3 regions of the Bacteroides graminisolvens genome follow, and region 2 is predicted to be linked to each of the others. Evidence: riboswitches for the same ligand, from Rfam matches in the RefSeq annotation. Region 2 holds a riboswitch; each other region holds the start of a gene.

What was found. A riboswitch is a leader RNA that binds a small molecule or an ion and turns the genes downstream of it on or off. The one in region 2 is predicted to bind cobalamin.
Region 1: it holds a riboswitch for cobalamin, as region 2 does, so the genes downstream of both, ACKPCE_RS11775 (TonB-dependent receptor) here and ACKPCE_RS13465 (ribonucleoside-diphosphate reductase subunit alpha) in region 2, are expected to answer to the same signal.
Region 3: it holds a riboswitch for cobalamin, as region 2 does, so the genes downstream of both, ACKPCE_RS06985 (anaerobic ribonucleoside triphosphate reductase) here and ACKPCE_RS13465 (ribonucleoside-diphosphate reductase subunit alpha) in region 2, are expected to answer to the same signal.

What each region holds. Positions count from the first base shown of each region.
Region 1 covers NZ_OY762556.1:2,763,588-2,766,870, reverse strand. Annotated here, with positions in the region: gene ACKPCE_RS11775 (TonB-dependent receptor) at 1-1,626, opposite strand, end outside; cobalamin riboswitch at 1,726-1,951, opposite strand; gene ACKPCE_RS11770 (cobyrinic acid a,c-diamide synthase CobB) at 1,998-3,283, shown strand, end outside.
Region 2 covers NZ_OY762556.1:3,188,438-3,191,720, reverse strand. Annotated here, with positions in the region: gene ACKPCE_RS13465 (ribonucleoside-diphosphate reductase subunit alpha) at 1-1,837, opposite strand, end outside; cobalamin riboswitch at 1,898-2,112, opposite strand; gene ACKPCE_RS13460 (linear amide C-N hydrolase) at 2,266-3,283, shown strand, end outside.
Region 3 covers NZ_OY762556.1:1,689,480-1,692,762, forward strand. Annotated here, with positions in the region: gene ACKPCE_RS06985 (anaerobic ribonucleoside triphosphate reductase) at 1-1,398, opposite strand, end outside; cobalamin riboswitch at 1,589-1,776, opposite strand; gene trhA (PAQR family membrane homeostasis protein TrhA) at 1,898-2,548, opposite strand; gene ACKPCE_RS06995 (DUF3858 domain-containing protein) at 2,567-3,283, opposite strand, start outside.

The DNA.
Region 1 (3,283 bases), 420 kb from region 2:
CATAGACGAAAGGGCTGTCGTTTTGCTACTGATCATATCTTCTATGGAATTAACATAAGCATTGACCGAAGCGGTGAAACGGTTGTGCACATACTCTACATTCAAAGAACCGTAATGACTCTTCTCGGGTTTTAGTTCGGTACTACCTGCCGTAATGGTTTTGGTTTTAAAAGTATAATAATATAGTTCATCCAAGCCCGGTGCACGGAATCCCGCTGCGTATGAAGCCCTGAAATTAAAGTCGCCCAGACTATACATCAACGAAGCCTTGGGAGTAAAGCCGTTGCCCGCAGTTTCGTGGTGCGAATAACGAAGTCCCACAATGGCCTGCAGGTTCTTTAGTATATTGATTTCTTCCTGCCAGAAAGCCGCAGCGGTATATACGCTTTCGTCAACACTCGCATCGGGACGCTTCAACTCGTCGGTAACATACTCCAATCCCACAATGCTTTTAAAAGCATCCGAATGTTTGAAAACTCCTTTCAAATTGGCGTTGTAGTAGTTTTGTTTCTTGGTCATGCTCTCATCACCCTCCTTAAAATTGCCCGACTCCTTGAGGTATTTATAGTATGACACGTAGTTGTTTTTAGTCAGATCCAAGCTGAGGTATGATGAGTTACCCAGTAAATATTTGGCACCGGCACCCAAATTGTACGCATCGTATTTCATGTTGTAGGTGTAAGCACTGACGGGACGCTTCGTCATCCGGTCATAGTATCCGCCTTCGGCATACATGGATAAAGCCGCGGTAGGCGAGTAGGTAAATTTCTGATTAATCACATCGGAATAAAAAGCATTCACGGGTAACTTATCCGTCAGGTTACCATCCTCGTCGTACGAACTCAGCTTCCAGCTATCCGACTGCTGACGGGTGTATGAAGTGAACGATCCGAAGTTTCCGGTGTTAACATCTACATTGACACCCTGCGTAAACTGCCCGCGCTCCTCCATCTTCGTATTCGAAGTAACGGTAATCAAATTCTTGGGGTTGTCTGTAATGATGTTGATTACCCCGGCAATGGCATCGGAGCCGTAAAGAGCAGAAGCAGCTCCTTTCAAAACCTCTATGCGCTTCACGTTGTTCATGTTGATCTGACTCAGGTCGATGTTGTTCGATGTATCACCCGTCAGCTTCTTACCATTCACCAGAATGAGCACGTATTTGTTGCTCAATCCGTTCATCATCAGGTAAGACCCCATGGCATTGGTTGAAAAAGAAAGCGAAGGCTGAAGCATGGTCATGGCCGTTTGAAAATCGGTGATTCCGGCTTTCTTGATGTCGGCGGCACTCATCACTTCAATGGGTACGGGAGTGTCCTTTAACTTGTGATGCGTACCGGTACCCGTAACAACCACCTGATCGAGGTTGATGTACGCGTTCTTCAACTTTAGTACCAGATTGGAGTTGCTGCCCGATATTTTCCGACTAAGCGGAGCATAGTTTAAGCAGCTCACCCTGAGCACTTGTTCCCCTTCTTTCACATTACTGAGAGTGAATTCTCCTTTGGCATTGGTAGCACAACCGATAGTAGTTTGTTCCAAACGAACGTTGGCACCCCTCACGGGTAGTCCGTTTTCTGCGTCAATCACTTTTCCGCTCAGCGTTACTTGCGCGAACGAATTCATAACAATGCAACCTTCTACAAGGATTGCAAGCAGGCATTTTTTCCTCATTGATATATGATAAGTAGTTAATAAATAGCATTCCTGACCCCGGGATTGCTGTATTCATTATATTGCCTGGCAGGTTTCCTGACTTTCCCCTTGAAGAGCGCCTTCCCGTTTCATTATGCAATAAGAAACAGTGGCATGTGAGCGAGTAAGCTCTTCAGGTGATGCCCCGTAAGGGCAGGGGATTACAGTAGCGGGCACTGCTCCGGACTCTCACCGGATTCCCTTTTATGTAGCAAACAGGATGTTCGTTACATCACCAAAGCGCCGCAAAGTTATTAATTTATTTTATATTTGCATCTTATTAATTCAAATTGATAGACCAAATGAATGCCCATATATTGATAGGTGCCGCTTCTTCGGGCAGCGGAAAAACAACGCTCACGCTGGGTTTGCTCAGGCTTTTGAGTAAACGGGGGTATGCGGTGCAACCGTTTAAATGCGGTCCCGATTACATTGACACCCAGCACCATGCACTAGCTGCGGGATGCCCTTCGGTGAATCTGGATACATGGATGGCTTCCGAGGAACATGTGCGCGAGCTTTACAGCCGTTACGGAGCCAAAGCCGATGTTTGCCTCACGGAAGGAGTGATGGGGTTGTTCGACGGATACGATGGTATGAAGGGTAGTAGTGCTGCCATTGCCTCCCTGCTCCAAATTCCCGTGGTACTGGTTCTCAATGCCCGCTCCATGGCTTACTCGGTAGCTCCTATACTTTACGGATACAAACATTTCAATCCGACGGTGCGCATTGCCGGAGTCATCTTTAACCAAGTAGCCGGTGAAAGCCATTTCAGCTACCTGAAACAAGCCTGTACCGATGCAGGGGTTCATTGCTTCGGGTACCTTCCGAGACAAAAAGACATTGAGATTCCGTCGCGTCATTTGGGCCTTACACTCGATGAAAAATTCCGTTTCGAGGAGTTTGCCGACCGCATTGCCGCATCAATAGAACAGTACATACAGGTAGATGATTTGTTAAATATTTGCAGCAAAGAGACGGAAAACGTACAGCCCATATACGCACCCGTTTCGTCATGTTCTCCCCGAAAACTTAAAATTGCCGTAGCGCATGACGAAGCTTTCAATTTTACCTATCAGGAAAACATAAATCAGCTAAAAGAATATGGTAGCGTGGAGTTCTTTAGCCCGCTAAGGCACTTTTCCGTTCCTCTAAGCGCAGATCTCCTCTATCTGCCAGGAGGATACCCGGAATTCTTTTTAAGCCCACTGAGCGCAAATAAAAGCATGATTCAGTCCATTAGGGATTACGCGCTTTCGGGCGGACGGGTTTTGGCTGAGTGCGGAGGGATGATGTACCTGTGCAACTCCATAACGGGCATGGATGGCATTTCGTACCCCATGGCGGGGGTTTTAGACCAGGAAGCCACCATGGAGAACATGAAACTTCACTTGGGCTACCGGATGGGCGAGTACAACGGCGTAACATGGCGCGGACATGAGTTTCACTATTCAAGCCTGCGCAACCCCATGGAGAGTGACTGCCAGCTTTATTCGGCCCGAAACACGCCGGTAGACACAGCGCTGATACGCTACAAAAACGTTATCGCCGGCTACACGCACCTGTACTGGGGCGAGCAGTGCATTTT
Region 2 (3,283 bases):
TCTGAGCAAAGGGAACGGGGTAGAAGTTGAGGTCTATCACGTTGTCGAGTGCACGTACCACGGTGGCTATTTTGTCTTGCATTTGTTGTTCGTCTTCCAGAGGTAGGTGCCCTAGCGACAAGCTGGCGAGGTTGCAAACCACAAAGTCGCCCGGGCGTACTGTTTTTACCACCACGGTGTCGCCGTCTTCGGTACGTATTTCGGTGGAAATGCTTTCAATGGCCGACATGTTTTGTGCTATCTCCGTGCACAGGTTGGAGCAGTAAATAATGCCTTGGTGGTTGTTGGGGTTGGCCCTGTTCACCGTGTCGCGGTTGAAGGCAAAGGGTGCTCCCGTTTCAATAGACGATCGCAGGATCAGTCTCACAAGGTCTTTGATGACTATGGTACGTTTGCTCAGGCGCGGATCGTTTACGCAGTCGTGGTATTTGCGTTCCCACTCTTCACCGTAGGAGTCTTCCAGGCAATAGCCTTTGACACTCATTATTTCGTTGGGACAAAACAGGTGCCACGGCTGGTTCATGTCTTGGCGTACCATCTTCCAGAACAAGTCGGAGTAGCACACAGCAGGGAAAATGTCGTGCGCCTTCATGCGGTCGTCACCGTTGTTGGTGCGTAGTTGCAGGAACTCGGGCAGGTCTTTGTGCCACACATCCAGATACACGGCTACGGCTCCCTGACGTATGCCCAGCTGGTCAACCGCAACAGCCGTGTCATTCACCAGCTTAATCCAGCGGATTACACCGCCTGCTACGCCTTTAAACCCGCGTATGCTGCCGCCTGCTGCACGTACCTTGCCGAAGTAAAGTCCCATGCCTCCGCCAAACTTGCTCACCATGGCAAAGTTGTCTATGCTGCGGTAAATGCCCTCCAGACTGTCGGGCACGGTGTCTATGAAACAGCTCGATAGTTGGTGGTAGGGTTTGCGGGCATTGGCCAGGGTAGGGGTTGCCATGGTTACTTCCAGCCGGCTGAGTATGTCGTAAAATCGTTGCACCCACAGCAGTCGTTGGTTGGTTTCGGGCATGGCCAGATGAAGGGCGATGCCCAGATACATTTCTTGCACGGATTCCATCGGTTCGTGGTGGTGTGTGCGGATGAGGTAACGTTTCACCAACAGATCCAAGCCGGAGTAGTTGAACAGCTTGTCGCGCTCGATGCGCATAAAGGCAGCCGCTTCCTCTATTTCGGCAGGGCTATAAGACTCTAATATGTAGCTGCCATACAAGCCCTGATCAGTGAGGTAACGCAGCTTGTCGTAGAAACTGTGAATGCCCGCTAGCTCGGCTTGTATGTGCAGTTTCTTTGCTAAGCAGAAGTTTAACAGGCGGGCAGCTATAAACTCCCAGTCGGGAGCCTCTTGGGTGGTCAGTTCCACCGCTGCTTTGATGAGGGCGTTGAGCCGTTCATCGGCACTCATGTCGGGTTTGCAAAAGCCGGTGAACTTCTCGGCCAGCACGGTGAGGCAGTACTCCTTGGCGGTGAAGTCGGCCTGAATTTCTTTGAGCAGGTCGGCCAGCGTATCATCTGCCGTAGTGTCAACAATCTGTTGGAGGGCTTTGCGACGTTCGGTGCGCTGCCAGCGGTACAGGATGTAGCTTTTGGCTTCGGCATAGTAACCTTGCTCCATCAAGCAACGTTCCACCTCATCTTGAATGCGCTCCACATGGCGACTGTCTTCATTGTTCTCTAAAAAGAGTTCTACTTCTTTCACCAGACTATAAACAACATCATGTGTTGTGGCCTTGCCGGTGCTGGCAAAGCTTTTTTGTATGGCAACGGCTATTTTTTCTCTGTTATAGGATTCCGTTGTCCCATTTCTCTTAACTATTTGCATGAAATACGTTGAGATAAATTAGTGTATCTTTTCGTTCTGATTCCCTAACCCACGAGTGGAAACAGCCTTTAATGAATGGCAGGTCTTCTGACTTACTCCTCGTTTCCGACGCCTTCCCGTTCATCCGTTTCTAGGGTATGATACAGTGGCAATAGGTTTGTATCGGAAAGTTTACAGAGTTTCACAGCAGCGGGACTGTTCAGGATTTACACCCGATTCCCTTTTAATCCGAATAGCAGGAATGCTTATGCGGAACCAATTCGCGATAAAGATAAGCGTATTCTTATTTATCTCGATACAACTGAATGCATATTAATCTTTAAAGATTCTAAATAACTGTTTGACGGGTAGTGATGCTATGGTTAAATAGATATATATTTGTCATTCATCAGTGGTTGATGATAGTTAATCTTTTTAATTTAATAACAATGAAACAATTTACTTTACTAGCACTGCTAATCTTTACTTCTTTTGTGGCACCCTTTACTTCGCTGGCTTGTTCTGCCTTTTTGTTGAACGGCAAGGGTTACAGTGTGATTGGCTTTAATGAGAACTGGAAATCGATGCCGGGCATGGTGGTTATTAATGGCAGAGGGGTGCAAAAGACGGGCATGAGTTGGAAACAACTGGTTTCCGAAACACCAGTACCTGAACAACAAGCCAAGTGGACTTCACGCTACGGATCTGTGAGCTTCAATCTTTTAGGTGTAGATATGCCGTGTTACGGAATTAATGAAAAAGGATTGTTTATTGTAGAACTTTATCTGGCTAAAACGTACTCTATCGCTGATGAAAAAAAAGTTAACTTATTTTGGGGACACTGGATTCAGTACCAACTCGATAATTTTGCTACGGTAGGTGAAGTGGTGGCGCACCTGAATGAAGCGCCTGTTATCGACTGGTGGCCTGGGTTTCCGGGTAGTCATTTCTTTCTGAGTGATAAAAAGGGAAACACGGCTGCCGTTGAGCTGATAGACGGCAAGTACGTTATTTCAACAAGGAAAACAATGCCTGTACCTGTTTTATGCAACAAACCTTATCAACAAGAACTGAATACGCTCAATGCTTACAAGGCTTTTGGTGGCGAGCAGGAATTCGACATGACTAAGACTAAGCTTGAATGGTCGGAAAGATACACGAAGGCCGCTCACTACATGAAGTTTTACAATGCAAAGGCAGACGGTGATCCCATCATTTATGCGTGGAATGCGCTCAATAACATTGGTCGTGGCGAGTGGCAGTTGATTTATGATGTCCTTCACACCAACATTCAGTTTCGTACCGACGCAAGCAAGGATGTTAAGACAATTGATATGAAGGCCATTGATTTTTCTGCCAAGACTCCTTTGTTTCTGGATATAAACGCACCGCTCACTGGCGAGGTACTGAGTCAGTTTGCACCGCTCACTCTTTCGGTAAACAAGGAATATGTTACAAAAGGTTTCC
Region 3 (3,283 bases), 1.5 Mb from region 2:
ACATCCCATAGTGGCTAGTTCATAACGGTAGCGTTTGGGATCGTTGGCTTGCCACTTATCGTTTGTGTTATAAGGAGTATCCAGGAACATGAAATTAGGGAAAAGAGCTTTAGCCGTTGTGCGGCATGCTTTCAAGAACAAGTCAAAGTTACGCGCATTAAACTGCATGTTACCGTCGATAGCTTCTTCAAAATTCTCCATGGCTCGTTTGTAATCCTGCTCTGAGTAAGAAACTCCGTCTTTTACTTTGAATATCTGTATCGGGAATACAGGCACTTCGCCTCGTGCCCCCAACCCTTCTGTTGTTGCTTTCAATAGTTCTTCAATAACCATGCGACCTTCGGCCGATGTATCTGTGCCGTAATTGATAGAGCTAAATACTACCTGATTACCCCCACGTGAATGCATGGTATTGAGGTTATGAATAAATCCCTCCATTGCCTGATGCGTGTCCTTGCGTGTTTGGGCGTATGCTTTTTCAAAAATCATATTCATGGCCGGTAACTCAATGGTGACTCCTGCGTCGGCCAATGCCTGGCACAGCTTGAGGCGTCCTGCCGAATCAGTATCTATTGAAGATGCATGTTGCGATACACATTCTTTTATCTCAGCATGCTGCGTATGGTTGGTTAGCAGACTGATGTAAAAGTCTATACCCGACATTAAATGCTTAATGAAAGACTTGTAAACCCCTTTGGCCATAAAGAAGTCAAAAGCCGGAATGGCTTGTCCGCCGTGTTGCTCGTTTTGATTTGTCTGGAAGATGATGGTTGCCAGTGTGGCGTAACTCTGTATGCTTTGTGGAGTTCGTATGCTTCCGTTTTTAGTGCGGAAACCCCGTTCAAACAAATCATCCATATCATACTGTATGCAAGTGGTGGTCTTGGTTGGATAGTAGTCGAGGTCATGAATGTGTATGTCGCCCAACTGATGTGCTTCAGCAAAACGTTTGGGCAATAGGTAGCGGTACGTATAATCTTTGGTCACCTCCGAGGCAAACGTCATCATTTGTCCGGCGGGAGTGTGGCTCGACATGTTGGCATTGCTCAGGTTGATATCGTTTTTGTCGATGGCCACAATGCCATCCATGATATGCTTCATCTGAGTTTTCTTGTCACGTTCTGTGTTTCGCCATTCTCTGTAAATAATATACTTCTTGGCAACTTCGGGGCGAACTTTCATGAGCTCCTTTTCTACCAGATCCTGAATAGCTTCGACAGAGATTGTGGAAGATGTAAAATGGGCAATTACCTGCATGGTAATATCAGCAATCAGTTTGTCTTCGTTCGTTATGCCCGTGGCATTGAACGCTTTGGTGATTGCATTTTTAATCTTGCTGATGGAAAAATCTTCTTTTTTCCCATCTCTTTTAACGATAGAAATCTCAGCGTAATTCATAACTTATGCTTTAATAAATAAGTAATCTTTTTACTCTCAGGAGTATGATTACGCTGCGGGGTAGTGAGGCAGTAAGGTGATGCTTGTGCATACCAAACAGGATGAGTTGTGACACATCATTCTCTTGTTTGTTCAATGTGCATGAGCATTGACGAAGAACTTCACTGGCTTTAACTCCCGAAAGCGTAAATATTCCATGATTGTTTTGGCAGGTCTTCTGACTTATCTCTCCTCTGAAACGCCTTCCCATATTTAATAGATACAGTGGCATGTATGTCTCAGATTCACAGAGAATTACAGCAGCGGGCACTGTTGCCGATTTACACGGCATTCCCTTTTACTAAACCTCTTTTTAGTACCAGAACTGTTACAAAGGTAATGCTTATTGCAATATCTTGTAGCGTAGTGAGTGTTAAAATTGAAACCGGAAACGGATAATTTTTCTTTGGCCCTGATTATCAAAGTTTTCCGTTTTGGAAAACTTTGATAAAGTTTTGGCTTATAAAATTTTCCAAATAGCTAAGATGTGGCATACACTTCCCAGCAAAATAAAGAGGTGAAAAACAAAATGCATGTACTTCACTTTGCGGAGTGAATAAAACAAGGCTCCTATGATATAAGAAACCCCGCCGCCGATGAGCCACCAGAGTGCCGCCATGGAGTGAATGGTTTCCAGTGAATCCGACAGGGGTTTGAGTGCCACTAATATGGCGGATCCCATTGTTACGAAACAGATCGTTTCCAGGTGACTGTGTTCTTTTAATTTTCTGAAGCTAAGCAGGGTACCGGCCAAGCAAGCCAACCACACGAATGTGAAAACTCCCCAGCCCCAATAACCGGCATCGCGTAGTACCAGTAAAGTGAAAGGCGTGTACGTGCCGGCAATGTGCCAGTAAATGGCCGCATGATCTGCCTTGCGAAGCAAATCTCTTCGTTTTCCCGGATCACTGCTGTGGTACAGGGTGGAGGTAATATAAGAAGCCAGCATTCCGAATAAATAGGTGGTGACACAAGCGGAGGCCCAAGAGTCAGAGCTGTTCTCCGCTTTGTGTAATAAGAAATAACCAGCAATCAGTCCCATGAATATGCCTACTCCATGGGAGATGCTGTTGGCCAGCTCTTCGCCGGCAGTATATCTTTTTGTTGTCATTTGAAGAGTTTGAACGTTTTATTCCTTCTTTAAAACAATCTTTCCTCCATAAAGGTCGGATATTGTTTGGGCAAAGTTAGCGAACTCTTCGTATGTATTGGCCGGGAATTTCCCTTTTTTTAGAAACAATCTTTGTCGTACGCATATCTGTGTACCTTTGTTTTCGATAGATGATTCGAAAGAGCCGAATCGGCAACTGACGGATGTGGGTTTGGGCATTGCCTCCAGTACGAAACCTTCGGGTAGTGTAATAAGCACACTGTCGGTGTCAGCATATCCGTATTTGATGTATATGTCACTGGTGCGTTTTTCTTGTTTGGGAACAGTGAAATAGTTTCGGAAAAGGTTGGCCGGAATGAATAACCTGTTGCCCGTTTTATTCCCAAATTGCTGGCATTCGGTTTGAAACTGAACATCTATTTGCGGATTAGCCTGCTTGCTTTCCTGAATGGATATGTTGTTGACACTGGCTTGCGTCAGTCTGATTTGCGAACGTAACAAATCTTTCTGTTCATCGGGTTGCATGTGCGTAATGGCCGACAGGTGCTCATACTGAAACAAGTCGCACTTCTGTGTAGTCTGGATGTGCGCTTTTCCATTATTATCGAGCGTAATTTGTGCGGTACGTATTTGCGTATTCACAGAGTCGGGATAGGAAGGTAAAGTGCATAACTCACCTCCGTTCTCTTTGATCAGAATGGCATCATGCCCGGCAATATCACTATGGATGTATCC